DNA from 4 places in the Streptomyces sp. NPDC098781 genome. Region 3 is predicted to be linked to each of the others. Evidence: riboswitches for the same ligand, from Rfam matches in the RefSeq annotation. Region 3 holds a riboswitch; each other region holds the start of a gene.

Region 1 (7,093 bases), on a different contig from region 3:
TGCGCGACCCGGTCCCCGGCCCCCGACACCTCGGCGAGCAGCCGCTTCCAGGTGGCGGCGAGGGCGGGGTTGCGCAGCCGTTCGCCGGGCCGGGGCGGCTGCCCGCCCGGCAGATACACCTCGGCGGACGAGGTCCACTCCGTCTCGAACAGCTCGCGGACGGTCTCCACCGTCTCGCCGACCCGCTCGACCGGCGCGTGCCCGTGCTCGGCGTACCCGATGGCGTACTCCAGCACCTCGGCGAGCGTCCTGGTCCCGTGGTCCCGCAGCAGGAGCATCCAGGCGTCTAAGGCGCCGGGCACGGCGGCGGCCAGCGGTCCGGTCCCCGGCACGAGTTCCAGTCCGAGGTCCCGGTAGTGCGCGACGGTCGCCCCGCCGGGCGCCACCCCCTGCCCGCACAGGACCCGCACCTCGCCGCCCGCCGGGGCGACGAGGATCGGCACCTCGCCGGCCGGCCCGTTGAGGTGCGGCTCGACGACGTGCAGGACGAACGCGCCCGCCACGGCGGCGTCGTAGGCGTTGCCGCCGCGCTCCAGCACGGCCATCGCCGACTGCGAGGCGAGCCAGTGGGTGGAGGACACCATGCCGAAGGTGCCCTGGAGGGTGGGACGGGTGGTGAACATCGGTGTCTTTCACCTCGCTGTCGGCGCGGATCGGTCCGTCCGATCTTCATGTCCCGCCTGTTCGTGCTTCAACCTTCCGGCTGGGACGGGTCCGTGGTCCCCGGCTTCGCCTTGTTCCGTCCGGGCGGGGTGAAGGTGTAGAGGTCGAGCACGTCGGGACAGGGCGCGACACCGGGGCCGCCGGCCCGGACCCAGTCGATGATGTCCTCGGTGGCGTCGGGGTCGTTGACCAGGCCCAGCCACACCGGGCGGGCGCCGGCCGCGCGCGCGGTGGCGGACGGCTGGACGACGATCACGTTGGCGTGTTCGCACACGTCGAGGCAGGCGGAGACCCGCACGGGCACGTTCTCGGCGAGGCGCGCGGTCTGCCGGGCGTGGTCGATGCCGGTGACCTTGGGGCTGCCGCAGCAGCAGTCCCGGCACACGACGACCCGGCAGGGTGCGGGTGCGGCGGGGGTGTCGCCCGTCGGGCCTACGGGTCGCTGCTCAGGCATCGCTCGGCACGCTCCTCCTGCCGGGGGATCCGCCCCGGGTCGCCGGTCGCAGAAAGCGGATCACGGGGTGGCCGGGGTCGGTCGTGACTTCTGCCCGGACGCCGTAGACCCGCTCGATGAGGGTGGGGGTGAGGACCTCGGCCGGGGTGCCCTCCGCGATCGCACGGCCCTCGCGCAGGACGAGCAGGCGGTCGCAGTACATCGCGGCGAGGTTGAGGTCGTGCAGGGCGATCACGGTGGTGACCGGGAGGTCCGCGACGAGGTCCAGCAGGTCGAGCTGGTGCTGGATGTCGAGGTGGTTGGTGGGTTCGTCGAGGAGCAGTTCGCGGGGTTCCTGGGCGAGCGCGCGGGCGATCTGGGTGCGCTGGCGTTCGCCGCCGGAGAGGGTGTGCCAGGACTGCTCGGCGCGGTCGGCGAGGCCGGTGCGCTCCAGCGCCTCGTCCACTGCCCCGGCGTCGGCCGCCGTGGCCGGGGTCCAGGCCCGGCGGTGCGGGACACGGCCGAGGGCGACGACGTCCCGGACGGTCAGTTCGGTCTGGGTGTGGGCCTCCTGCTCGACGGTGGCGACGCGCCGGGCGGTGGCACGCCGGCCGACCTCGGTGAGGGGGCGTCCGTCCAGGGTGACCACTCCGGAGGTGGGTGCGAGGACTCCGGCGAGGAGCCTCAACAGGGTTGATTTCCCTGAGCCGTTGGGGCCGAGCAGTCCGACGGTGTCGCCGGGGCGCAGGGTGAGGGTGACGCCGTCGACGATGACCTTGCCGGCGACGCGTCGGACGACGCCCTGGGCGTGCAGGCTGGTCATCCCTTGCCTCGCCCCCGGTGGAGGACCGCCACGAACGCCGGTACGCCGATCAGGGACGTGACCACGCCCACGGGAACCTCCTGGGGGTCGAGGACGGTGCGGGCGGCGGTGTCCACCCATACGAGGAAGACGGCTCCTGTCAGCGCCGTGACCGGCAGCAGACGGGCGTGTCCGGAGCCGGTGAGCGCGCGGGTGACGTGCGGCAGTACCAGGCCGACGAAGCCGATCGCCCCCGCGCAGCTGACGAGGGCGGCCGTGAGCAGCGCGGTCGCGCAGAGCAGGACGAGGCGGGTGCGGGCGACCCGCACGCCGAGTCCGGCGGCGGCGTCGTCACCGAAGGCGAAGGCGTCCAGGGTGCGGGCATGTCCGAGGCAGACGGCGAGAACCACGGCCAGTACGGCGGCGCAGAGCAGCACCTGTCCCCAGTCGGCGCCGGTGAGCGAGCCCAGCAGCCAGAACAGCACACCCCGGGTGGTCTCGGCGTCGGCGGAGGTCAGCACGATGAACGAGGTCAGCGCGGAGAACAGCTGCATGGCGGCCACCCCGGACAGCACCACCCGGTCCGTGCTGCCGCCGAGCGAGTGGCTGAGCAACAGGACCATCGCGAAGGAGAGCAGCGCGCCGAGGAAGGCGCCCGCCGACAGCGACACCACTCCCCCGCCCACGCCCAGCACGACGACGGCGACGGCTCCCGTGGACGCTCCCGAGGACACCCCGAGCACGAACGGATCGGCCAGCGGATTGCGCAGCAGCGACTGCATCACCGCTCCGCACACGGCGAGCCCGGCCCCGCACACGGCGGCGAGCAGGGTGCGCGGCATCCGCAGGTTCCACACGATGCCGTCCCGCAGCGGCGCCAACGTGCTCTCCCCTAGGCCGAGATGGGCGGCGACCGCGGCCCACACGTCCGCCGTCGAGATGTCGGCGGGCCCGATCGTCACCGCGACGGCCACCGAAGCGAGCAGCGCGGCGAACCCGCCGCCGGTCAACAGCAGCGTACGGGCGCTCACTTGCCGAGCCCGAAGTCGCGCAGCCCGGCGGCGACCTGCTCGATCCCTTCGATCGTGCGGATGGACGGGTTCATCGCCTGCCCGCTGAGCAGGACGTACCGCTTCTTCTTCACCGCGGTCAGGTTGCGGGTGGCCGGGTTGGTCTCCAGGAAGCGGATCTTGGCCGCGGCGCTCTCCGCGGTCTGCTGCTTGCGGGTGAGGTCGCCGATCACGAGGACGTCGGGGTCCCGGTCGGCGACCGTCTCCCAGCCGATCTGGGGCCATTCGTCATGGGTGTCGGAGAAGGTGTTCTCGGCGCCCACGGCACGGGTGACGGCACCGGGCGCGCCGCAGCAGCCCGCGAGGTAGGGCGACTGGGAGTTGGCGAACCAGTACATGAGGGAGACACCGGAGGCGTCCAGACCGTCGGTCGCCTCGCGTACCCGCCGCTTCAGCTCGGCGACGAGCTTCTCGCCGCGCTCGTCGACGCCGAAGGCCCGTGCCAGGTCGCGTATCTCGCCGTACACGACGTCGAGGGTGAGCGGCTTGCTGCGCGATCCGTCTCCGCCGCTGTCGTTGTCCTTGCCCGCGGAACAGTCGGAGGGCGAGACGTAGGTGGGCACGCCGAGCTTCTCGAACTGCTCGCGGGTGGCGACGCCGCCCTTGCCGAGAGTGGAGACGAAGGAGGCGGTGACGAAGTCGGGTTCGGCGTCCAGGACCTTCTCGAAGGAGGGCGCGTCGTCCGCGAGCCGCGGCACGGAGGCGTTGGCCTTCTCCAGCCCCTTCATCACCGGGTCCGTCCAGGTCGCCGTACCGGCGACACGGTCGGCGAGACCGAGGGAGAGCAGGATCTCCGTGGTGCCCTGGTTGAGGGAGACCACGCGCCGGGGCGCCGACTTCAGGGTGACCTTCCGGCCGCAGTTGTCGATCGTGCGGGGATAGCCGGCGGCGGACGTCTGCGCCGCCTTCGAGTCGTCGCCGCCGGAGGAACCGCAGGCGGTGAGGAGCAGGGCGGATGCCAGAAGAAGCGCGGGGGTGCGGAGCAAGGGCTTTCCTCGGGGTCTGGGCTCGTACGCGGAGCCTGGCCTACGGACGACCTCGGCACCCGGGGGTGCCAAGGTGCCAGCAGGTCTTCGGACTCGGGTTCGTCCGGCCGCGGCGCCTTCCCGGTCTCCCAGTGGCAGTTGCCCCGCCCGTCCCCCTCACCGCTGCGCGTCAGTTCCGGATTCGCACCGGATTCCCTGGCCTCGGGTGTGGCTCGACTGGCCCGACGAGGCTATCAAGCCCGCCTTGTCGCGGGGTCGTTCGACCGGTCGCCGCCAGGGCCGACGGGAGACGGAGACCCAGGTCACAATCTGGAAGAGGGCAAGGTCACAGCCGTGCCCTCTGCTGCTCCTTTGATGATCTGGCCTAGCATCCGAGCATGACGGTCCTGCCTGACGACGGGCTCTCGCTGGCCGCCGAGTTCCCTGACGCGACCCATGAGCAGTGGCAACACCTGGTGGAGGGTGTGCTGCGCAAGGCGGGCAAGGAAGTCTCGGGCCCGGCCGCGGAAGAAGCCCTGTCCACCGCCCTGGAGGACGGGTTGCGCACCCGCCCTCTGTACAGCGCGCACGACGCCGCGCCCGACGCCGGTCTGCCCGGGTTCGCCCCGTTCGTCCGCGGTAGTCGCCCCGAGGGGAACACGGCCGGCGGCTGGGACGTCCGGCAGCGGCACTCCGCGCTCACCGACGGCGTGGTGCTGGCCGACCTGGAGAACGGCGTCACCTCGCTCTGGCTGGTCCTCGGCGAGGGCGGCATCCCGGTGGCGGAGCTCGGCCGCGCCCTGGAGGGCGTCTACCTCGACCTGGCCCCGGTCGTCCTCGACGCGGGCGCCGACGTGGAGCCCGCCGCGCGCGAGCTGCTGCGGCTGTACGAGGAGAAGGGCGTCGCCAAGGAGGCGGCGCGCGGCAACCTCGGCGCCGATCCGCTCGGCCACGAGGCACGTACCGGAAAGTCCTCGGCGTTCGCGCCCGTCGCCTCGCTGGCCCGTGCGTGCGCCCAGGAGTACCCGGGGCTGCGGGCCCTGACCGTGGACGCGCTGCCGTACCACGAGGCCGGTGGCTCGGCGGCCCAGGAGCTGGGCAGCTCGCTGGCGACCGGTGTCGCCTATCTGCGGGATCTGACCGAGGCCGGGCTGACGGTCGAACAGGCTGCCGCGCAGCTGGAGTTCCGGTACGCCGCCACCGCCGACCAGTTCCTGACCGTCGCCAAGCTGCGGGCCGCGCGCCGGCTGTGGGCGCGGGTCACCGAGGTGTGCGGGGCACCGAGCGCCCAGGTGCAGCACGCCGTCACCTCGCCGGTGATGATGACGCGCCGCGACCCCTGGGTGAACATGCTGCGCACGACGGTCGCCACGCTGGCCGCCGGCGTCGGCGGCGCCGACTCCGTGACCGTGCTGCCCTTCGACCACGCGCTCGGCCTGCCGGACGCGTTCGCGCGGCGCATCGCCCGCAACACCTCGACCATCCTCATCGAGGAGTCGCACCTCGCCCGGGTGATCGACCCGGCGGGCGGCTCCTGGTACGTGGAGCGGATGACCGACGAGCTCGCCCACGCCGGCTGGGAGTTCTTCCAGCGGATCGAGCAGGCCGGCGGACAGGCGGCCGCGCTGCGCTCCGGACAGCTCGGCCAGGACCTCGCCGACACCTGGCAGGCGCGCAGCGGCAAGCTCGCCAAGCGCCGCGAACCCATCACCGGCGTCAGCGAGTTCCCCCACCTCGCCGAGCAGCCCGTCAAGCGCGAGCCCGCTCCCGCACCTCTCTCCGGTGGCCTTCCGCGGGTGCGGCGCGACGAGGCGTACGAGGCGCTGCGCGCCCGCTCCGACGCCCACCTGGCGGCCACCGGCTCCCGGCCCCGGGTCTTCCTGGCCGCGCTCGGCCCGGCGGCGGCCCACACCGCGCGCCTCACCTTCGCCTCGAACCTCTTCCAGGCGGGCGGCATCGAGCCGGTCACCGAGGGCACGTTCGAGGAGAGCGGTGCCACCGAGGTCTGCCTGTGCTCCAGTGACACCGTGTACGAGGAGCAGGCGCGGACCGAGGCCGGCCGGTTGAAGGCGGCCGGCGCCTCGCATGTGTTCCTCGCCGGGCGGCCCGGGAATCACCACGATGTCGACTCGTACGTCTTCGCCGGCTGTGACGCCGTCGCCGTGCTGTCCGCCACCCTCGACCGCATGGGAGTGTCCTGATGGGAATCCCCGACTTCTCCGGGATCGAACTCGGGGAGCCGAGGACCGACGCCGGTGCCGAGGAGTGGCAGAAGGCCGCCGGGAACGACGGGACCTTCTGGGAGACCCCGGAGGGCATCGCGGTCAAGCCGCTGTACACCGGCCGTGACCTGGAGGGCCTGGACTTCCTCGGCACGTACCCGGGCATGGCGCCGTATCTGCGCGGCCCGTACCCGACGATGTACGTCAACCAGCCCTGGACGATCCGCCAGTACGCGGGCTTCTCCACCGCCGAGGAGTCCAACGCCTTCTACCGGCGCAACCTGGCGGCCGGCCAGAAGGGCCTGTCGGTCGCTTTCGACCTGCCCACGCACCGGGGTTACGACAGCGACCACCCGCGCGTGACGGGCGATGTCGGCATGGCGGGCGTGGCGATCGACTCGATCTACGACATGCGGCAGTTGTTCGACGGCATCCCGCTGGACAAGATGACCGTGTCGATGACGATGAACGGCGCCGTGCTGCCGGTGCTGGCGCTCTACATCGTGGCGGCGGAGGAACAGGGCGTACCGCCCGAGAAGTTGGCCGGGACCATCCAGAACGACATCCTCAAGGAGTTCATGGTCCGCAACACCTACATCTATCCGCCGAAGCCGTCGATGCGGATCATCTCCGACATCTTCGCCTTCACGTCGCAGCGGATGCCGCGCTACAACTCGATCTCCATCTCCGGCTACCACATCCAGGAGGCCGGTGCGACGGCCGACCTGGAGCTGGCGTACACGCTCGCGGACGGTGTGGAGTACATCCGCGCGGGCCGTGAGGCGGGTCTGGACGTGGACGCGTTCGCACCCCGGCTGTCGTTCTTCTGGGCGATCGGCATGAACTTCTTCATGGAGGTCGCCAAGCTGCGCGCGGCGCGCCTGCTGTGGGCGAAGCTGGTGAAGCAGTTCGATCCGAAGAACTCCAAGTCGCTGTCC
Region 2 (7,093 bases), on a different contig from region 3:
ACTCCTGAACTCCCTGGAGCTCCATGAAGGAGAAGGGGTTCTCGGAGCCGTACACCGGAGCGAAGCCGAGACGCGTCAGGCGCTGATCGGCGACACACTCCAGGTACTGCCGCATCGACTCGGTGTTCATACCCGGGAGGCCGTCACCGCACAGGTCGCGCCCGAACTGGAGCTCGGCCTCGACGGCCTCCCTCAGCATGTCGGTGACCTGCTGCTGGAGCTGGTCGTCGAAGAGCTCCGGCTCCTCCTTGCGGACGGTGTCGACCACGTCGAAGGCGAAGGACATGTGCATCGTCTCGTCGCGGAACACCCAGTTGGTGCCGGTGGCCAGGCCGTGCAGCAGGCCCCGGCTGCGGAACCAGTACACGTAGGCGAAGGCGCCGTAGAAGAACAGGCCCTCGATGCACGCGGCGAAGCAGATCAGGTTCAGCAGGAAGCGACGCCGGTCGGCCTGGGTCTGGAGGCTCTCCAGCTTCTCGACCTCGTTGATCCACCGGAAGCAGAACTCGGCCTTCTCGCGGATCGAGGGGATGTTCTCGACGGCGTCGAAGGCCGCCGCCCGGTCCTCCGGGTCGGGGAGGTAGGTGTCCAGCAGCGTCAGGTAGAACTGGACGTGCACGGCCTCCTCGAAGAGCTGGCGCGACAGGTACAGGCGCGCCTCAGGGGAGTTGATGTGCTTGTACAGCGTCAGCACCAGGTTGTTCGCCACGATCGAGTCGCCCGTCGCGAAGAACGCGACCAGCCGGCCGATCATGTGCTGCTCACCCTCGGACAGCTTCGCCAGGTCGGCGACGTCGGAGTGGAGGTCGACCTCCTCCACGGTCCAGGTGTTCTTGATGGCGTCCCGGTAGCGCTCGTAGAAGTCCGGGTAGCGCATGGGGCGCAGGGTCAGCTCGAAGCCCGGGTCGAGCAGGTTGGCGTTACGGGTACTCATTACTGGCAGGCCTCGCAGGACTCGGGGTTTTCCAGGGAGCAGGCGACGGCGTCGGGCTCGGCGACCTGCTGGACGGGGATGGTCTTCTCGGGCTGGGCGGTCTGGCTCTGGGCGGCGCGGGCGATGCGGGTCGCCGGGCGGGAGCGCAGGTAGTACGTCGTCTTCAGACCTGACTTCCAGGCGTACGCGTACATCGAGGAGAGCTTGCCGATGGTCGGCGTCTCCAGGAACAGGTTCAGGGACTGCGACTGGTCGAGGAACGGCGTGCGCGCCGCCGCCATGTCGATCAGGCCGCGCTGCGGGATCTCCCACGCGGTGCGGTACAGCGCCCGTACGTCCGCCGGGATCCAGGCGAAGTCCTGCACCGAGCCGTTGGAGTCGCGCAGCGCCTCACGGGTGCGGGCGTCCCAGACGCCGAGCGCCTTGAGGTCGTCGACCAGGTAGGAGTTCACCTGGAGGAACTCGCCGGACAGCGTCTCGCGCTTGAACAGGTTGGAGACCTGCGGCTCGATGCACTCGTAGACGCCCGCGATGGACGCGATGGTGGCGGTCGGGGCGATGGCGAGCAGCAGGGAGTTGCGCATGCCGGTCGTGGCGATACGGTCGCGCAGGGCCGCCCAGCGCTCCGGCCAGGTGAGCTCGACACCGTAGTGGTCGGGGTGCAGCACACCCTGGGCGGTACGGGTCTTCTGCCAGGCCGGCAGCGGGCCGTTGCGCTCGGCGAGGTCGGCGGAGGCCTCGTACGCGGCGAGCATGATGCGCTCGGCGATCCGGGTCGAGAGCTGCTTCGCCTCGGGCGAGTCGAAGGGCAGCCGAAGCTTGAAGAAGACGTCCTGGAGGCCCATCGCACCGAGACCGACCGGCCGCCACTTGGCGTTGGACCGGCCCGCCTCGTCGGTCGGGTAGAAGTTGATGTCGACGACGCGGTCGAGGAAGGTGACGGCGGTGCGGACGGTGTCGTCGAGCCGCTCCCAGTCGAGGTCGCCGTCGCGGACGAACGCGCCGAGGTTCACCGACCCCAGGTTGCAGACCGCCGTCTCCCCGTCGTCGGTGACCTCCAGGATCTCCGTGCAGAGGTTGGAGGAGTGGACGACATGGCCCGGCAGGGCGGTCTGGTTGGCGGTGCGGTTGGCGGCGTCCTTGAAGGTCATCCAGCCGTTGCCGGTCTGCGCGAGGGTGCGCATCATCCGGCCGTACAGATCACGGGCCGGGATGGTCTTGCGCGCCAGCCCCGCGGCCTCCGCCTTGCGGTACGCCGCGTCGAACTCCTCGCCCCACAGGTCGACCAGCTCCGGCACGTCCGACGGCGAGAACAGCGACCACGGCTCGTCGCCGTTGACCCGGCGCATGAACTCGTCCGGGATCCAGTGCGCGAGGTTGAGGTTGTGCGTACGGCGGGCGTCCTCACCGGTGTTGTCGCGCAGCTCCAGGAACTCCTCGATGTCGGAGTGCCAGGTCTCCAGGTACACCGCGGCGGCGCCCTTGCGCCGGCCGCCCTGGTTCACGGCGGCCACGGAGGCGTCGAGGGTCTTCAGGAACGGAACGATGCCGTTGGAGTGGCCGTTGGTGCCGCGGATCAGCGAACCGCGGCTGCGGATGCGGGAGTACGCGATACCGATGCCGCCGGCGTGCTTCGAGAGACGGGCGACCTGGTGGTAGCGGCCGTAGATGGAGTCCAGCTCGTCCAGCGGGGAGTCGAGGAGGTAGCAGGACGACATCTGGGGGTGCCGGGTGCCGGAGTTGAAGAGCGTGGGGGAGGAGGGGAGGTAGTCGAGGCGGCTCATGAGCCCGTAGAGCGCGGCGACTTCGTCCAGCGACCTCGCGGTGTCGTCCTCGGCGAGACCGGCGGCGACGCGCAGCATGAAGTGCTGGGGCGTCTCGATGACCTTGCGGGTGATGGGGTGCCGGAGCAAATAGCGGCTGTGCAGGGTGCGCAGGCCGAAGTAGCCGAAGCGGTCGTCGGCGCCGGTGTCGACCAGGGAGTCGAGACGGGCCGCGTGGATTCGCGCGAACTCGGCGGTGCGGTCGGCGATGAGCCCCTCGCGGTGGCCGACCGCGACCGACTCGGTGAAGGACGTGACACCCTGCGAGGCGGCCTCGGCGGCGATGGAGATGGTCAGCAGCCGGGCGGCGAGCCGTGAGTAGGCCGGGTCCTCGGAGATCAGGCCGGCGGCCGCCTCGGTGGCCAGCTCGCGCAGCTCCGTCTCGTCCGCGCGGGCGGACCGGCCGCGCAGCGCGGCGGCGGCGACCCGGCCGGGGTCGGCGTCGGGGAGGTCGGCGGTCAGCTCGGTCAGGAGCCGCAGCAGCGCGGCACCGGGACCGTCGTTGTCCTGTTCGACCGCTGCTGAACCCGGTTCGGCTGGCGCGATGGTCACGTGGGGCTCTCCCTCGCTCGGCACGGGGGCCTCGCCGAGGGCAGGGGGCAGCACACGAGCGCACGGGGCGTCGCGTCCACCGGCCCATTCCACGAGGCCCGGACGTCAGGGCGCACCGGCCGGGCGGCCGGGCGCAGCTGTCGGCAGGTCCTCGGACTGACTCCCGTGCGCAGATACGCACAAGTACACCGTTGCGGGACAGTTCCGGATTCGCACCGGATTCCCCTGCGGCGACAGCGAGCACGAGCATACATCTTGTGCCGGGCTGTCGTATCACCACCAGATGTTGTGTCGCGCTGGTTTCAGAGCGTCAACTCGTAGGTGAGAAGAGTGATGTCGTCCAGCTCCGGGATCGGATTCCAGTCCCGATCGGGTGTGCGGACGAAGCCCAGGCGTTCGTAGATGCGGTGGGCGCCGTGCATGGTGCGCTGGGTCGACAGGACGATCCGTACACAGCCCTCCGTGGCCCGTGCGCGGTCGACGCAGGCGCGCACGAGCGCCTCTCCGGCGCCGCGTCCGCGTGCCGCCCGGTCGACGGCGAGCATGCGGATCTCGGCCTCGCCGGAACGCGCGATGTCGGCCATCGGGCCGCCGCTCGGCACGAAGGTCACGCCGCCCAGCAGGCGGTCCTTCTCGACGGCCACCAGCACGTCGGCGGCCGCCGCGCGTTTGGCCACGTCCCTGAGTTCGCCGAGGTACTCGTCGCTCTCGCCGAAGTCGAGAAGGCCGTCCTGTAGATAGGCCTGGGCGGTGATCTCGCCGAGGGCGTCGTACTCGGCGGTTCCGGCCTGCCGGATCACGATGTCCATAGGGGCGAGTCTGCCGGACACATACGACGGCGGGCCGCCGGATTTCTCCGACGGCCCGCCTGGTCCGAGCCGCTCAGTGGGACGAACCCGCCGTCGCCGGCGGCAGTTCCACCTGGACGCCCGGGTCGCCGGCGTCCGCCGTGTAGTCCTCCGGCTTCGTCTCGTCGATGCCCTCCGGAGCCTTCGCCGCCTTCAGGGCGAAGGTCAGGACCACCGTCACCAGGACGTTGAGCACGAACGCGGTGAGGCCGATGTAGCCGATCTCGCCGATGCCCGGGATCTCCTTCGCCGAGCCACCGAAGTGCTTCTGGGTCGGGGAGGCGACGCCGTACGCGGCGACTGTGCCGTAGATCATGCCCACCGCCCAGCCGGCCAGCAGCGCCCAGCGGTGGAACCAGCGGGTGAACAGGCCGCCGACCAGGGCCGGGAAGGTCTGAAGGATCCAGATGCCGCCCAGCAGCTGGAAGTTGATGGCGACCGTCTTGTCCATGGTCAGGACGAAGACCAGGGCGCCCACCTTCACCAGCAGGGACACGATCTTGGAGACCTTGGTCTCCTGCGCGGGCGTCGCGTCCGGCTTGATGAAGTCCTTGTAGATGTTGCGGGTGAAGAGGTTCGCGGCCGCGATCGACATGATCGCCGCCGGTACCAGCGCGCCGATGCCGATCGCCGCGAAGGCCACGCCCGCGAACCAGGACGGGAACATGTTCTCGAACAGCTGGGGGATGGCCAGCTGGCCGTTCTCCACCTTGATGCCGGCCGCGATCGCCATGAAGCCCAGCAGCGCCAGCAGGCCCAGCATCAGGGAGTACAGCGGCAGGATCGTGGTGTTGCGGCGGATCACCTCACGGCTGCGGGAGGAGAGCGTCGCGGTGATCGAGTGCGGGTACATGAAGAGCGCGAGCGCGGAGCCCAGCGCCAGCGTGGCGTACGTCCACTGCCCCGGCTCACCCGGCGCCAGCGCACCGCGTGGCGCGCCCGTGGCCGGGTTGGTCTGGCTGTAGGCCTCGCCCGCCTTGGCGAAGATCTCGTCGAAGCCGCCGAGCTTGATCGGGATGTAGATGATCGCCACCGCGATGACGATGTAGATCAGTGTGTCCTTCACGAACGCGATCAGCGCGGGGGCCCGCAGACCCGAGGAGTAGGTGTACGCCGCCAGCACGCCGAAGGCGATCAGCAGCGGCAGGTCCTTGATGAACCAGTTCGTGTCCTCGCCGCCGCCGACGCCCATCACGTCCAGCACCGCCTGGATGCCGACGAGCTGGAGGGCGATGTACGGCATCGTCGCGAGGATGCCCGTCACGGCCACCGCCAGCGACAGGCCCTTCGAGCCGAAGCGCCCGCGTACGAAGTCCGAGGTCGTCACATAGCCGTGCTTGTGGGAGACCGACCACAGACGCGGCAGGAAGGTGAAGACCAGCGGGTAGACGAGGATCGTGTACGGCACCGCGAAGAAGCCGGCCGCGCCCGCCGCGTAGATCGCCGCGGGTACGGCGACGAAGGTGTACGCCGTGTACAGGTCGCCGCCGAGCAGGAACCAGGTGACCCAGGTGCCGAACGACCGGCCGCCCAGGCCCCATTCGTCGAGGCTGTGCTCGTTCTCGGCCTTGCGCCAGCGCGCGGCGAGGAAGCCCATGACCGTGACGGCCAGGAAGAAGAAGATGAAGACGGCGAGTGCGACGCCGTTCACGCCGTCCTTCACTTGGCGGCACCCCCCTTGCGGGCCCGCTGGTCACGCTGCCACAGCTTGTACGCGGTCATCGTGAGCGCCGTGGAGATGAGCACCCACAGCATCTGGTACCAGTAGAAGAACGGGATGCCGATGAAGGCCGGGTCGACCTTCGCATACGAACCGACCCACAGCATCGCCACGAAGGGCGCTGCGAGGCAGAGCGCGATGACGACCCGGACGGGCGTCACCACCGGCCCTCTGTTCACTTCTGGGGCATCTGACATCTGACGGCTCCGTCCCCTCACTGATCACCTGAGAAACGCCCGGGCAATCTAGGTGACGGTGCAACTACAGCGGAAGCCCCTGTCCGCATATCGGATGTGGAGGATTGGTGTGCACCCTGGCGTGCCCGTCTGTCGTCCGGCGTGGGTGCGCTCAGCAGCAGCGGAACCCCTGGCTGGGGTCGGCCTCCTGACGGTCCGTCCGCATCCGCTCGAAGTCCCGCCGGGAGGGCACGTCCGCGTCCGGATGCCCAAGTCGGATGTGGGCGACATAACGGTCGTACGCCGACTCGTCGGTCAGCTCCCGCACGTACCAGCGCACGCTACCGAGGACCCGCCGAAGCGACCGCACCGCGCTCCTCCTCCTTCTCCTCCTTCGTGGGGAACAGCCCGGCCGGAGCGACGATCTTCGACTCGACGTACGGCGCCTCGCTGAGCGTGGACAGGGCCGGGCGGCGCACGTGCCGTACGCAGACGCGGGCGGCGTCGGCGATCACCACGACGATCAGGACGGCCAGGACCGCCGAGAGGACGCCGTCCACCGTGGAGTTGGTGACCACCGTGTGCATGTCGTCCATGGTCTTGGCGGGCGGCAGGATCTCGCCGCGGTCGATGGCGTCCTGGAAGACCTGGCGCTGCTTGAAGAAGCCGACCTTCGGGTCGCTGGAGAACACCTTCTGCCAGCTCGCGGTGAGCGTCACCGTGGCGTCCCAGGCGAGCGGAACGCCGGTGATCCAGGCCCACTTGAGGCGCCCGGACTTCACCAGCAGGGTGGTGCAGACGGCGAGGGCGACCGCCGCGAGCAGCTGGTTCGAGATGCCGAAGATCGGGAAGAGCTGGTTGATGCCGCCGAGGGGCTCGTGGACGCCGACCCACAGGAAGTAGCCCCACAGAGCGCACACGATCGCGCTGGTGATGGCGAGTCCAGGCTTCCAACTGACGTTCCTGAAGGGGCGGTAGACGTTGCCCAGCATGTCCTGGAGCATGAACCGGCCCACGCGGGTGCCGGCGTCCAGCGCGGT
Region 3 (7,093 bases):
CGATCGCCCATGTGTCGCCGAGTTCGGTGAGGATCCTGCGAACCGTCGCGTCGTCGCCGTACACCACTGGCCTCCTCTTGCTGCGGGGAACACCCGTCCCACCGTCGTCACCAGGCACAACGGACGACGGACCACGAGGATTCCCGACCCGGGGCCGCATTCCTTGCCGCGCCCGACGCCGGCCGGACTCCTGTCCGGGCGGGCCGGTGCGCAGTACCGTTCGGGCAGTCCGCACGGCAGGGGGTCGCGATGCCCGGTTACGACACCGACGACCAGCGCACTCCCGAGGGGCCCCACATCCGCCACGCCGCCACGGAAGCGGGCCGGATGGCTGCGGACGGGCGCGAGTGCACCTACGCTCGCTCCGTGTTGCGCATCATCGACGCCCGAACCGGCCAGCCCGTCGACGCCGCGCCCGCCCGGCGGGGCCTGACCCGCGTCGAGGCGCATACGGAGGGCTTCGACGTCACTGCCCTGCGCGTGCTGCTGGCCGCCGACCTCCTCGTCCGTGCCCTGGAACTGGGCGGTACGCCGGTCTGGGCCCTCCTCGACGAGAGCCGGCAGCCGGCCGAGCTCCGGGCCGGGGCCGCCGCGCTGGGCATCCGCCCCTTCGAGGACGGCGGCAACGCCACCGCGGGCCTGGGCGAGGCCCAGGTCATCCACGTCGTACGCGAGGGCGGTGGCGCGGAACCCGACGGCGTACGGCTCGCCGTCGCGCCCGTGCACTCGGAGGCGCCCCCCGAGGACGCCGACCCCACGGCGCTGCGCCTCGCCCTGCTCTCCCGGCGCAGAAGCGTGCCCGTGGGGCTGGACGCGGAGGCCGTCGCCGACGCCCAGGACACGCTCATGCGCTGGCGCCGTGCCGTCGCCGGCTGGGCGCGGCAGCCGTCGCGGCCCATCCCCGACGAGGTCCGGGCGGAGCTGCGCACCGCCTGGGAGGACGATCTCGACGTACCCGGCGTGCTCGGGGTCCTGCGCTGGGTGGAGACCGCCCCCGACCTGCCGGACGGCGCCCGCTTCGAGACCTACGCCTACGCCGACCGCCTCCTCGGCCTGGACCTCACCCACGACCTCGGAGGCCTGTCGTGACCGCGCCCTTCGGAGCGGGCCCGCTGCGCCGGCTCGTCGTCCTGCGGCACGCCAAGTCCGCCTGGCCCGACGGTGTCGCCGACCACGAACGCCCCCTCGCCCCGCGCGGCCGGCGGGACGCGCCCGTCGCGGGCCGGATGATCGCCGACGCCGACTGCCTGCCCAACCTCGCGGTGTGCTCCACCGCCGTACGCACCCGTCAGACCTGGGAGCTGGCCGCCGCCCAGTGGGGCACCCCGCCCCCGGTGCGCCACGATCCGCGGGTGTACGCGGCGGACGTGCCCGACCTGCTGGAGGTCGCGCGCGAGGCGTCCGACGAGGTCGGCACGCTGCTCCTGGTCGGGCACAACCCCGGCCTGGAGGAACTCGTCCTCGCACTCGCCGGGGACGGCCTCGACGACACCCTGGACGAGGTCCGCACGAAGTTCCCCACGTCCGCCGTCGCGGTCCTGGCCTGGCGCGGCCCCACCTGGCGGGACCTCGCGCCCGGCACGGCCTTGCTGACGGGCGTCATGGTGGCGCGCGGCAAGAAGGAGTGAGGTGGCCGCCCAGACGCGCGCGTGAGCGCTCCGCATAGGCTGGCCGGATGCAGGACGAGTACCGCACAGTCGCCCACGCGGGCGTGCACGAGACCGAGGTCAACCGCTCACGCTTCATCTGTGCGCTCGCCCCGGCGGCCACCGAGCAGGAGGCCCAGGCCTTCCTCGCCGCCGTCCGCAAGGAGCACGCGGACGCCACCCACAACTGCTGGGCCTACGTGATCGGCGCCGACGCGTCGGTCCAGAAGGCCAGCGACGACGGCGAACCGGGCGGTACGGCCGGCGTCCCCATGCTCCAGATGCTGCTGCGCCGCGACATGCGCTACGTCGTCGCCGTCGTCACCCGCTACTACGGCGGGGTCAAGCTCGGCGCGGGCGGCCTCATCCGGGCGTACGGCGGGGCGGTCGGCGAGGCGCTGGACACGCTCGGCACCCTCACCCGGCGCCGCTTCCGGCTGGCCACCGTGACCGTCGACCACCAGCGGGCGGGCAAGGTGCAGAACGATCTGCGGTCGACCGGGCGTGAAGTGCGTGACGTGCGGTACGGGGAAGCGGTCACCATCGAGATCGGCCTGCCGGACGCGGAGGTGGCGGCGTTCCGGTCGTGGCTCGCGGACGCGACGGCCGGGACGGCGGGGTTCGAGCTCGGGGGCGAGGCGTACGGGGACGCGTGATGCCCCGGCCCGCTTGATTCCCCGGCTCGCGTGAATTCATCCGCGCATTTGTGGCACCTGGCATGTGATGCGAGGAATGCGTGAATCGGCGCTGCGTGCCCGGCGCCGTCTCAGTACCTTGGGCGGGCCGGCCCGGCGGGCATGGACACAGCCGGGCCCGGAGCGGGATGTGGTGGTGCAGGCCGGCAAGGCGGCCCTGGCCGCGTGTGTGGCGTGGGCGGTCGCGGGCTGGTGGCTCAAGACCCCGACGGCGTTCGTCGCCCCTTGGGTGGCGGTCGTGCTCGTGGAGTCGACGGTGTACCGGTCGATCGCGCACGGGCTTCAGCAACTGGCGGCCATCGCCACGGGGACGGTGGTGGCCACCGTCGTCGCGTTGACGCTGAACTCCCCGATGGCGGCCATGGCCCTGGTCCTGCCGGTCGCGGTGCTGCTGGGAAACTGGCGGCGGCTGGGCAGCCAGGGCATCTACGCGGCGACGGGCGCCCTGTTCGTGCTGACCAGCACCCCGGTGACGATCACCGGATCGGCGACCCGGATCGCGGAGGCGGTCTTCGGCGCCCTGGTCGGCATCGCCGTCAACGCCCTGATCCGGCCTCCCGTCTATCTGCGCGGCACCCGCGTCGCCCTCGAGGAGGCGGCCCGCGAGGCGCAGGAGATCCTGGACGCGGTGGCCGACCGGCTGACCGCCCAGGAGTGGGACGCCGTCACCGCAGCGCAGCTGCATGAGCGGGCGCTGCGGCTGTTCCGTCTCGTCGAGCAGGCCCGCTCGGCGGTCGGCTGGGGCCGGGAGAGCCTGCGGGTCAACCCCAGGCGCCGCAACCGCGCCCTGGCGCCGCCCGGCCAGGACTACGACGACGCGATCACCGTGCTCGACTACGTCGCAGTCCACACCACGGGCGTCACACGGGCGGTACTGGAAGCGAGCGACGGCGATCGGCGGGAACCGCGACCGGGCCCGGCGGTCACCGAGTCGTACGCCGATTTCCTGCGCAACAGCGCCCGCGCGATCCGGCTCTACCCCCAGAGCCGGTTCGCCCCGGGCGGTCACGACCGCGACGCCGACCACGAGCTGCGCGAGGTCGTCGACGACATGGTTCACACGCTGGACGCGCTACGCCGGCGGCTGGCCGGCGGTGTGCTCGCCGACCCCGACGCCCTGGCCGCCCACGGCAACCTGCTCACCCAGGCCCGCCGCCTGGCCGACCAGCTCGTCACACGCTGACCGTCTGGAGTGCGTCGATGCAGGCGGCGACCCGGGGCGTGCTGAGGAAAGTGGCTGTGGTCAGTTCGCGGAGTGTGGTGCCCTCGGCGGTTCGTTGTGGAGCCGGGCGGTGATGTCCTGGGCGCCAACGCGGCGGTCGGCCGCGGCACGGTCGTCGGGTTGTACGCGTGCGCGTCGGCCGGCGGCGGCGTTCTGACCTGCCGGGCGGATCGCGATGCAGTGTTCGACCAGGAGTCGCCGCAGCCTGCCCTTGCCGACGGCGAGGAGGCGTGCCGTCTCCTCGATGCTGCTCCGCCGGTCGACGTACACGGTCCGAAGCGCCTGGCCGAGGTCGGTGAAACCCGTGGCGTGCAGCGCTGCTGCCGTACGGGCGTCGGCCGCGCGTCTGGGTACGGCGGCCCGAGTCCAGGCTCGTCCGGCGCACCCGGCGCGGCTCCTCGGAGTCCGCCCGCTCCCCAGGGAACTCCCAGCGGCTGAGGGTCAGTTCGCCCGAGCGGGCCGTCGCGCGGCCCACGGCGAAGTGGGCCTGCGTTCGCTCGGACGCCCGCGGGACACATGGCAGGCCCGGATCAGCCGCCCGAAGTCGGGGTGCCTGGGTCGTCGGCCGGTCGCCGTCCCGCGTACACCACCTCAGCCCTCGGTGAGCAGGGACGGCACGGACGCGAGTGCTGCCGCCAGCCCTCCGGCCGGCAGCCCGCCCTGGGCCAGTTCCGGTGAGCCGCCACGACGGCCCTGGTGGCGGGACTTCAACTCGCCCTAGGATGCGGGGGCTTCGGCGCGCATCGGGTCGTGGCCCGTACGACAACTCCATACGCGCGCCCAGGGGGGAAGCCGGTGGGAGTCCGGCGCTGACCTGCAACCGTGTGCGGCCCCGCGGGGACGCGAGTCGGGATGCCCTTGGTGCGTGCATGCACCGCTTCCCACTGTCATGGTCCGCAGCGCGAAGCCGAGAGCCCTGCCTGGGTCCACGATCCGGTGTGTGCGCCGCCTCGGTGACGGGCCGCGGGCCGTCACCGCCCGAAAGGGGCACTCTCTTGCACCGCACTCGCACACCCCGCACGCTGACCGCCTCCATCGCCCTCGGCCTGGCCCTCGCATCGGCGCCGGCCGTGGCCCACGCGCAGCCCGCCGCCCGTACGAACACGCCGGTCAAGGTGACCCTGACCGTCCAGGGCCCGGACGGGACCCTGTTCAAGGGGAAGATCCGGACCAAGGGGCATGAGGTGACCACGGCCACCGGTGGTACGCACAGATGCGACGGCACCAACGGCGGCGCGCACGCCAGTGCCGTGCCGACACCCACGGCCGCCCTCGACGACGCCGCCCGCAAGCGTGACTTCACCTGGGACGGCACCTGGTACGCGTCCTTCGACGACTACTCCGTCGAGACCATCAAGGACGTCAGCGGCGGCGGCGTCGCCTACTGGAACATATCCGTCAACGGCACGTCGATCCCGGTCGGCGGCTGCCAGTTCAAGCTGAGCGCCGGGGACCAAGTGGCCTTCACCTGGACGCAGTTCTAGCCGCTGTCAGCGGCCGGGGCCGTCCTCGAAGGGACGGGCCTCGGCCGCCGACACCGCCTTCCCGGCCGGCACCCCGTGCAGGACCTGGGCCAGCACCTCCGCGCCGCGCACGACACGTGGGCCGGGGCGGTTGAAGTACGCCGGTCCGTCGAGCACCCACACCCGGCCGGTACGGACGGCGGGCAGGTCCGCCCAGCCCGGCAGCTCGGTCAGCAACTCCCTTTCACGCAGGGTCCGTTCGGGAGCGAAGCCGCAGGGCAGTACCAGAACGACATCCGGCCGGGCCGAGCGAACGGCCTCCCAGGTCATCGGCTTGGTGTGCTCGCCCGGCGCGGCGAGCAGCGGCTCGCCCCCGGCGCACGTGATCTGCTCCGGGACCCAGTGCCCCGCGGGCCACAGCGGGTCCAGCCACTCGACGGCCACGACACGGGGCCTGGTCCGCCCCTCCACCGCGCCGCGCACCCGTTCGAGCCGGGCCCGCAGTTCCGCCCGCCGTTGCTCGGCCCGCTCCCGCACACCGAGCAGCTCGCCGACCGTGACCAGACAGTCCAGGACGTCGTCGAGGGTGCGCGGCTCCAGGCTGAGCACACGCGTGTCGGCGTCGAGCACGCGTACGGCGCGGCTCACCTTCTCGTACGACACGGCACACACGTCGCACAGGTCCTGGGTGAGGACGACATCCGGCCGGAGCTCCGCCAGCGCCTGCGTGTCGAGGGTGTACAGGGACGACCCCGAGTGCGCCGAACCGCCCACCGCGTCGGAGATCTCCCGGCTGGTGAGGTCGTCCGCGGTGAACTCCGCCCCCGTGACGACGGGAACGCCGGTCACCGCGGCGGGCGGCCAGTCGCACTCGTGGGTCCGTCCGGCCAGCCTCTCCATGAGGCCGAGCTCGGCCACGATGTCGGTCGCGGCGGGCAGCAGAGAGACGATGCGCATACCTGTGACTCTAGGGCCTGTCGTTTGGATCAGGTCGGCTGAGAGGAACTGCGCCTGTCGGCATGATCCAAACGACAGGCCCTAGGCGCCCGCCTGCTGGATCAGGCTCCCCAGCGTAGCGCGATCGTGTCCCCGACGTTGATCACCTTGCCTCGCGTGGCGCCCGCGAAGGACGAGCCGTCCACGCTGACCTTCCAGGTGTTGGACCCGCTGTTCGCCTTGCCGTTGACCGCGGTGACGGTGCCCGTGCCGGACGAAGGGGTCACCCCGGTCACACAGCCCGACGGGGTGGCCGCGCCGAGGGCGGCGTCGAGGACAGCACCCAGTGTCGTCGTACCGCCGGTCGGGGTGAGGGACACCGAGCAGACCTTGAGCCCGCCGGCGCCGTCGTCCACGGTCAGCGCCAGCTTGGTCGCCGTACCGGAGGTGAAGGAGCCCTGGGCGACCCACTGCGGAGCGCCGGGGGTGACCGGTACGGGCGGGGCCGAGGTGAAACCGCCGCCCGCGAGGGCGCGCACCGCGTCGATGGAGGCGTACGCGGAGGGCTGGGTGTCGCTCGGCAGGTACTTGAAGCCTCCGCCGGGGTTGATCTGCTGTGCGATCAGGAAGTCCACGGGTGTCTTGCCCATAGAGGTGAGGAAGTCACCCGTCTGCGGGTTGATGCCGCAGGCGTTCAGGCCCGAGACCGCCCAGCCGTTGGAGTCGGTGTTGATGCCGAACATGGCGTTGAAGGCACCGCTGTTCGGCACCAGCTTGCTCTTCAGGAACGCCTTGGCCTGGACGATGTCGATGTCGGTGTTCGGCACCCCGGAGACGCACAGCGCCGCCATCGCCGCGCCGGTCATGTCCACATCGCTGGCGGCGGCCAGCTTGGCCGGGTCGCCCTCGGCCTTGGAGTAGTTCCAGCCGCCGTCGTCGTGCTGGTTGGCGCGGATGCGGGTGATCATCGCGTTCCGCAGCGTCTGGGGGATGCGGGTCTGGCCCGCCTGGGTCTTGGCGCCGTTCAACGCCAGAGCGGCGAACACCGTGCCGTTGAAGTTGGCGGAGGGGCCGAAGTAGCCGGGCTCGGCGGTCTGCCAGTAGCGGTAGACGTCGGCGACGAGATTGCGG
Region 4 (7,093 bases), on a different contig from region 3:
AGCCCAGCAGGGCACCGCGCAGCGGGCTCTCACCCCAGCTGCCGACCACGATGCACCTGGCCCCGTGGCGCGTCGCGGCGTCGATCAGCGCCTCCGCCGGCTTCTGGTCGAGGACCTCGACGGTGGTCCGCACACCGGCCTCGTCCGCCACCGCGACGGCGTGCGCCAGGGCGGTGCGTCCGACCTCCTGGACGGCGTCGCGGTGCGCGGTGTACTCCTCGCCGACGGAGCCGGGCGCCGCCGCGCCGTAGACCAGCACGAGCGGCTCGCCGAACGCCGCCGACACCTCGATGGCGACGTGCAGCGCGCGGACCGCGCCCGGGGACTCGTCGTATCCGAGAACGATCGGCATCTTCAGTGCTCCTTGTCGCCGTGTACGAGATCGGGGTCGGCCACCTCCGGGCGTGCCGACCAGAAGGCCGGGGCCATCAGACGCCACACGATCATGAGGACCACACCCGCGAGAGCGATGCCGATGCCGATGACCAGCGGCGGGCCCAGCCCGAACCACGAGACACCGCTGTAGGAGTTGGCCGGGTCGGCCATGTCTCCGATCGACTCGACCAGCAGCCAGACGAGCAGCCCGGCGCCGATCAGCGGGCCGAGGCCGATCAGCAGGAAGTTGTGCACGCTCTCGGTGAGATGACGCCGGTAGTAGACCGCGCAGGCGATGCCGGTGAGCGCGTAGTAGAACGCGATCAGCAGGGACAGCGCGGTCAGCGAGTCGAACAGGGCGTTCTCGCTGATCTGCCGGACCACGAGATACCAGGCGATGGCGATGCCCGCGACCCACCACGTGCTCACGTCGGGGGTGCGGAACCGCGGGTTGATGTGCCCGAAGTGGGAGGGCAGCGCGTGCCGGCGGGCCATGGACAGCGCGGTGCGCGAGGCGGGGATGATCGTCGTCTGCGTGGACGCCAGCCCGGAGGTGGACACCGCCAGCAGCACCACCCAGTCCCAGCCGCCCATCGCCTCGTCGGCCAGCAGGGCGAAGATGAACTCCTCCTCCGCGGCGTTCTCCGACAGGAACGCCGGCCCGGCGTAGGCCACCACCGCGATCGCGACCGACACATAGGTCACCAGCAGGATGACCGTCGACCAGACGCCCGCCTCGCCGGGAGCGGTGGCCGAGTTCTCGACCTCCTCGGTGAGGTTGACCGCCGATTCCCAGCCCCAGTAGATGAACACGCCCAGCAGCAGACCCGCCGTCAGCTCGGCGCCTCCCGCGCCGAAGGGGTCGAGCCAGCCGATCTCCGGATCGACGGAGTCGAGGGTGCCGGTGTCGGCGTAGACCCGGTAGAGCGCCACCACGGCGAACGCCAGCAGACAGGCGACCTGCGCGAGGATGAGGGTGTTCTGCACCCGGGCCGACACCTCGGTGCCGATGACACACACCGCCGTCATCACCAGGATGACCAGCACCGTCAGCAGCTGGCGGACGAATTCGTTGTCCACCCAGCTGTCGAGCCCGACGGCGAGCAGGAAGAAGGTCACCGCCACGTCCGCCAGCGAGCCGACGACCAGGACGCCGGTCATCGCGATGGCCCACCCGCCGAGCCAGCCCGCCCACGGGCCCATCGCCCGGGTGACCCACGAGAAGGTCGTCCCGCAGTCCTGGTCGACCTTGTTGAGGTAGTAGAACGCCGACGCGATCAGCAGCATCGGGACGAAGGACGCGAGCATGACGCCCGGTGCGTAGACGCCCACCAGGGCAACGACCGGTCCGATGGCCGCGGCCAGCGAGTACGCGGGCGAGGTGGCGTTGAGGCCGATCACGAGTGCGTCGAGGAACCCGATCGCGTCGGCCTTCAGCCCTTCGGGCGGGCGGGTGTCCATGGTGCCGTCGGCCATGCTGCCTCACTTCGGTCGCTCGTGACCTCATGAAACAGGCAACCGTGTGGACCGCCCCGCCTTTGCTGCGCGGTCGCGGAAGACATCACCCGTGTGCCCAACGGCGACCCGTCTCAGCCGTCGGCCGGGAGCGCGCGCGTGGTGTGCGCCGGCGTCAGGGCCGCGAGCTCCTCCGCGTCGCGTGGACCGGGCGCCGTGTCGTCCAGCAGCCCCTGTGCGCGCAGCAGCCGGGTCGCCGCCACGCCCCAGGGCAGCCGCAGGCCGGCCTGCCGGAGGAGGTCGGTGCGGGCCAGCATCGCCGGCGCCGGACCGGTGCGCACGCCGGACGGGGTCAGCAGCGCCGCGTCGTCGGCCCACCGCAGGGCGAGGTCGACGTCATGGGTGGCCATCACCACCGTCGTGCCGCCCGCGCGCAGCTGGTCGAGGGTGGCGAGCAGGCGCTCCTGGCCGTCGGGGTCGAGCCCGGCGGTCGGTTCGTCGAGGATCAGCACGCGCGGACGCATGGCGACCGCCCCGGCGATGGCGGTGCGCTTGCGCTGCCCGTACGACAGCAGATGCGTGGGCCGGTCGGCCAGCGCGCTGATGTCCAGGGCGGCGAGCGCCTCGTCGACCCGTGCCCGTACCTCGGCGTCGGGCAGACCCAGGTTCAGCGGGCCGAAGGAGACGTCCTGGGCGACGGACGCGGCGAACAGCTGGTCGTCGGGGTCCTGCACCACCAGCTGGACGGTCGTCCTGAGCCGGGTCAGCCCCTTGCGGTGGTACGTGACCGGCGCACCCTCCACCGTCAACCGGCCCGCGTGCGGCCGGAGCCCGCCGCTGAGCAGCCGCATCAGCGTGGTCTTGCCACTGCCGTTGCGGCCCAGCAGCGCCAGCGCGCGCCCCTCGGACACGTCGAAGTCGAGGCCGCTGAGTACGACGGGGCCGTCCTCGTAGGCGTAGGAGGCGCCTCGCAGGGCGACCAGGGCGGTGGGCTCGCTCATGGCAGGGCCTTCTCCAGTACGAGAGTGAGGGCGACCAGCGCCGCGAGCAGCACGCAACTGGCGGCCGTGAAGGGGACGGAGACCCGGGCCCGCGGCACCAGGACGCGCAGCGTGCCGTCGTAGCCGCGCCCGGCGAGCCCGGCCTGGAGCCGGGTGGCCCGGTCGAACGCCCGCACGAAGGCAGTGGCGCCGAGCCCGGCGAGCGAGCGCCACTCGGCGGCCCGGCCGGTGTGCCCGAGGCGCGCGGCCTGGGCCTCCCGGATGCGCCGCACCGAGTCGAGGAGCAGGAAGCTCATGCGGTACGTCACGAGGGCGACGTCGACCACGGGTGCGGGCACCCCCGCCTTCACCAGCCGGGGGAGCAGGTCGGACATCGGCGTGGTGAACGCGAACAGCAGCACGCCGAGGGAGGCGGCCGAGGTCCGCAGCAGCAGTTCCCCGGCCCGCAGCCCACCGTCGTCGGCGAGGGACACGAAGCCCTCCGGGCCGCCGACCTGGACCAGCAGGGTGGCCGCGCCGGTCACGCAGAAACCGAGCGGCACCCGGTAGGCGCGCCACAGCCGGCGCGCGGGAACGCCCGCCGGGCCCAGCAGCACCGCGAGCGCGGTGACCAGGACCAGCGCGGCGCCCGGCCAGGGCGGCAGCGAGATCGCGAGGACGGTGAGACCGAGCCCGAGCACGGCCTTGTCCACGGGGTGACGGCGGCGCCAGCGACTGCTGTGCGCCGCCGCGTCGATCGGCAGCATGATGCGTCAGACCTTGTCGGCCTTCGGCTCCTCGCCGGCCGGTGCCTGCTCCAGCGCCCGCTCCTCGCCCTGCCGCCGTCCCCGGTGCAGCCCGAAGTAGTAGGCGAGAACACCGGCGCCGAGGGCCGCCTGGACCGCGAACAGCGCCGACTCGATCTCGCCGGAAGGCGGCTCGTACAGCGGTGTGAACCAGGGCTCGTAGTCCGGCTCGATCTCGGTGATCGCGGTCTCCGCCTCGGCGTCGGCGCCCGCGAACGGCTCCTCCTTGTGGTCGCCGAGACCGAGTGCCAGGGGCAGCACGGCCAGCGCGGCCACCACGAGCAGCAGCAGAAGGTTGATCTTCGTGTTCTTCTTCATCGGGCCACGGCCTCCGTCTCGGTGCGGGTCCGCTTGCCGGCGAGGAGCACGCCCAGCCGGGTCAGTTCGCCCTTGCTGGACTGCACCAGCAGCCGCATCACGAGCACCGTGAGCAGGCCCTCGCTCACCGCGAGCGGGATCTGGGTGACGGCGAAGATGGAGCCGAACTTGCCGAGCGCGCCGAGGAAGCCGCTGCTCGGGTCGGGGAAGGCGAGCGCCAGCTGGACGCTGGTCACGCAGTAGGTGGACAGGTCGGCGACGAACGCCCCGAAGAACACGGCGACCATCAGTGGCACGTCGTAGCGCCGCAGCAGTTTGTAGATCGCGTACCCGGCCCAGGGTCCGACGATCGCCATCGAGAAGACGTTGGCGCCGAGCGTGGTCAGGCCGCCGTGCGCGAGCAGCAGCGCCTGGAAGAGCAGGGTGATGGTGCCCAGGACCGCCATGATCGGCGGCCGGAAGAGGATGGCGCCCAGTCCGGTGCCGGTGGGATGCGAGCAGCTGCCGGTCACCGACGGCAGCTTCAGGGCGGACAGGACGAACGTGAAGGCTCCGGAGGCGCCGAGGAGCAGCGTGCTCTCGGGGTGCTCCCTGACCTCACGGGTGAGTGAACGGACTCCGTGGACGACGAACGGAGCGGACGCGACGCCCCAGGCGACCGCGTGCGCCGGCGGGAGGAAACCCTCGGCTATGTGCATGGCTCAGCAGACCCTCTCCAGCACCTCGTGGATGGTTGACGCGCCTTGGCCGGTCTCCTGGCTGACGGGTACCACACGCCCGTGCTCCGCCTTCCCGGGTCCGAGGACCCAGTGGCTTGCCCGTGCGGGCTGGAGCCGGACTTCCCGATTCACAGTGGCGAGGGCCGCACCGGCATCACACCGGATTTCCCGTTCACCAAGGCGTGGTGACAGTAGTGCCCGGACACAGTGGCTGACAAGCACGCCTCGGCGGCGTGAAAGCGGCGTTCGTCCGCTTCGTGGCGGGTTCCGGCGCGGGCGCGTAACGTGACGGAGCATGAAGATCCTCATCAGCGCCGACATGGAGGGCGCCACCGGTGTGACCTGGCCGGCGGACGTTCTGCCCGGCACGCCGCAGTGGGAGCGGTGCCGGGGGATGTTCACCTCGGACGTCAATGCCGCGGTAAGGGGATTCTTCGACGGCGGCGCCGACGACGTCGTCATCAATGAGGCGCACTGGACCATGCGCAATCTGCTGCTCGAACGGCTCGACGAGCGGGCCGAGATGCTCACCGGCCGGCACAAGTCGCTGTCCATGGTCGAGGGCGTCCAGCACGGCGACGTGGACGGCATCGCGTTCGTCGGCTACCACGCCGGCGCCGGCATGGAAGGTGTCCTCGCCCACACCTACCTGGCGAACTCGATCACAGGGGTGTGGCTGAACGACGTACGGGCGAGCGAGGGGCTGCTCAACGCGCACGTCGTCGCGGAGTACGGCGTGCCCGTCGTCCTCGTCACCGGCGACGACGTGGCCTGCGAGGACGCGCTGGGATATGCGCCCGAGGCACTGAAGGTCGCTGTCAAGGACCATGTCTCGCGGTACGCCGCCGTGTGCCGTACGCCGGCCAGGACCGCCGCCGACATCCGCGCGGCGGCGAAGGAGGCGGCCGGGCTGGCGGTCCGTCAGCAGCCGGTACACGGTGGCCCGTTCACCGTGGCCGTGGAGTTCGACGCCGAGCACCTCGCGATGGCCGCCACCGTCGTCCCGGGCGTCGAACGTATCGGCGAGCGAAAGGTGGCGTACACCAGCGAGCGTATGTACGAGGGAATCCGTACCTTCAAGGCGGTCACCACGATCGTCTCGGCCGCGGTGGAGGAGCAGTATGGCTGACGGGCAGGCGCTGGACGAGGTCGTTACGTTCACTTCCGACCTCATTCGCATCGACACGACCAATCGCGGGGGCGGCGACTGCCAGGAGCGCCCCGCCGCCGAGTACGCCGCCGCGCGGCTGGCGGAGGCGGGCCTGGAGCCCACCCTGCTGGAGCGCGTCAAGGGCCGCACGAACGTGGTCGCCCGCGTCGAGGGAACCGACCCCTCGGCGGACGCGCTGCTCGTCCATGGTCATCTGGACGTGGTGCCCGCGTGGGCTGACGAGTGGAGCGTGCACCCCTTCTCCGGGGAGATCCGCGACGGCGTCGTGTGGGGCCGGGGCGCCGTCGACATGAAGAACATGGACGCGATGATCCTCTCCGTCGTGCGGGCCTGGGCGCGCGAGGGCCTACGGCCCCGCCGGGACGTCGTGATCGCGTTCACCGCCGACGAGGAGGCGAGCGCCGCGGACGGCTCCGGCTTTCTCGCGGACCGGCACGCCGCGCTGTTCGAGGGCTGCACCGAGGGCATCGGCGAGTCGGGCGCGTTCACCGTCCACGACGGCAGCGGGCGGCAGATCTACCCCCTCGCGGCCGGAGAGCGCGGCACCGGCTGGCTGAAGCTCACGGCACGCGGGCGGGCCGCGCACGGCTCCCGGCCCAACCGGGAGAACGCGGTGACCCGCATCGCCGCCGCCGTCACCCGGATCGGCGCCCACGAGTGGCCGGTCCGCCTGACCCCCACGGTCCGCGCCGCCCTCGTCGAACTCGCCGCGCTGCACGGCCTCGACGCCGACCTCGACGACGTGGACGGACTGCTGGAGAAGCTCGGCCCGGCGGCCAAGCTCGTGGAGGCCACCGTCCGCAACAGCGCCAACCCGACCATGCTGGACGCCGGTTACAAGGTCAACGTGATCCCGGGGGAGGCCGTGGCCCACGTCGACGGCCGGTTCCTGCCCGGCTTCGAGGACGAGTTCCGCGCGACCATCGACGAACTGACCGGCCCGGACGTCGACTGGGAGTTCCACCACCGCGAAGTGGCCCTCCAGTCACCGCTCGACTCGCCGACGTACGCAAAGATGCGCGCCGCCGTCGAGGAGTTCGCGCCCGAGGGGCACACGGTGCCGTACTGCATGCCCGGCGGCACCGACGCCAAGCAGTTCTCGCGGCTCGGCATCACCGGTTACGGCTTCTCACCGCTGCGGCTGCCGGAGGGCTACGACTACGGGGCCATGTTCCACGGCGTCGACGAACGGGTGCCGGTCGAGGCACTGCACTTCGGTGTGCGGGTACTCGACCGCTTTCTGCGCACGGCCTGACCGGAGTGGGGGAG

The links. A riboswitch is a leader RNA that binds a small molecule or an ion and turns the genes downstream of it on or off. The one in region 3 is predicted to bind cobalamin.
Region 1: another riboswitch for cobalamin. It lies ahead of ACIQWG_RS30015 (ABC transporter substrate-binding protein); the one in region 3 lies ahead of ACIQWG_RS00435 (DUF4430 domain-containing protein).
Region 2: another riboswitch for cobalamin. It lies ahead of ACIQWG_RS19355 (ribonucleoside-diphosphate reductase subunit alpha); the one in region 3 lies ahead of ACIQWG_RS00435 (DUF4430 domain-containing protein).
Region 4: another riboswitch for cobalamin. It lies ahead of ACIQWG_RS30250 (energy-coupling factor ABC transporter permease); the one in region 3 lies ahead of ACIQWG_RS00435 (DUF4430 domain-containing protein).

Annotation. Positions count from the first base shown of each region.
Region 1 is NZ_JBIWAK010000008.1:157,697-164,789, reverse strand. Features, by position in the region: gene ACIQWG_RS30035 (gamma-glutamyltransferase family protein) at 1-623, opposite strand, end outside; gene ACIQWG_RS30030 ((2Fe-2S) ferredoxin domain-containing protein) at 692-1,117, opposite strand; gene ACIQWG_RS30025 (ABC transporter ATP-binding protein) at 1,110-1,919, opposite strand; gene ACIQWG_RS30020 (FecCD family ABC transporter permease) at 1,916-2,929, opposite strand; gene ACIQWG_RS30015 (ABC transporter substrate-binding protein) at 2,926-3,954, opposite strand; cobalamin riboswitch at 4,015-4,190, opposite strand; gene ACIQWG_RS30010 (methylmalonyl-CoA mutase family protein) at 4,332-6,134, shown strand; gene scpA (methylmalonyl-CoA mutase) at 6,134-7,093, shown strand, end outside.
Region 2 is NZ_JBIWAK010000004.1:539,490-546,582, reverse strand. Features, by position in the region: gene ACIQWG_RS19360 (ribonucleotide-diphosphate reductase subunit beta) at 1-934, opposite strand, end outside; gene ACIQWG_RS19365 (hypothetical protein) at 1-8, shown strand, start outside; gene ACIQWG_RS19355 (ribonucleoside-diphosphate reductase subunit alpha) at 934-3,309, opposite strand; cobalamin riboswitch at 3,434-3,576, opposite strand; gene ACIQWG_RS19350 (GNAT family N-acetyltransferase) at 3,612-4,118, opposite strand; gene mctP (monocarboxylate uptake permease MctP) at 4,192-5,820, opposite strand; gene ACIQWG_RS19340 (DUF3311 domain-containing protein) at 5,817-6,074, opposite strand; gene ACIQWG_RS19335 (YbdD/YjiX family protein) at 6,226-6,423, opposite strand; gene ACIQWG_RS19330 (carbon starvation CstA family protein) at 6,395-7,093, opposite strand, start outside.
Region 3 is NZ_JBIWAK010000001.1:80,580-87,672, forward strand. Features, by position in the region: gene ACIQWG_RS00405 (CoA-binding protein) at 1-64, opposite strand, end outside; gene ACIQWG_RS00410 (hypothetical protein) at 328-1,089, shown strand; gene ACIQWG_RS00415 (SixA phosphatase family protein) at 1,086-1,628, shown strand; gene ACIQWG_RS00420 (YigZ family protein) at 1,676-2,302, shown strand; gene ACIQWG_RS00425 (aromatic acid exporter family protein) at 2,379-3,524, shown strand; gene ACIQWG_RS00430 (hypothetical protein) at 3,585-3,833, opposite strand; cobalamin riboswitch at 4,315-4,442, shown strand; gene ACIQWG_RS00435 (DUF4430 domain-containing protein) at 4,559-5,047, shown strand; gene ACIQWG_RS00440 (cobalamin-binding protein) at 5,054-5,983, opposite strand; gene ACIQWG_RS00445 (hypothetical protein) at 6,085-7,093, opposite strand, start outside.
Region 4 is NZ_JBIWAK010000008.1:207,728-214,820, forward strand. Features, by position in the region: gene ACIQWG_RS30225 (universal stress protein) at 1-352, opposite strand, end outside; gene ACIQWG_RS30230 (APC family permease) at 355-1,851, opposite strand; gene ACIQWG_RS30235 (energy-coupling factor ABC transporter ATP-binding protein) at 1,965-2,831, opposite strand; gene cbiQ (cobalt ECF transporter T component CbiQ) at 2,828-3,577, opposite strand; gene ACIQWG_RS30245 (energy-coupling factor ABC transporter substrate-binding protein) at 3,584-3,934, opposite strand; gene ACIQWG_RS30250 (energy-coupling factor ABC transporter permease) at 3,931-4,632, opposite strand; cobalamin riboswitch at 4,662-4,870, opposite strand; gene ACIQWG_RS30255 (M55 family metallopeptidase) at 4,949-5,782, shown strand; gene ACIQWG_RS30260 (M20/M25/M40 family metallo-hydrolase) at 5,775-7,079, shown strand; gene ACIQWG_RS30265 (prolyl oligopeptidase family serine peptidase) at 7,085-7,093, shown strand, end outside.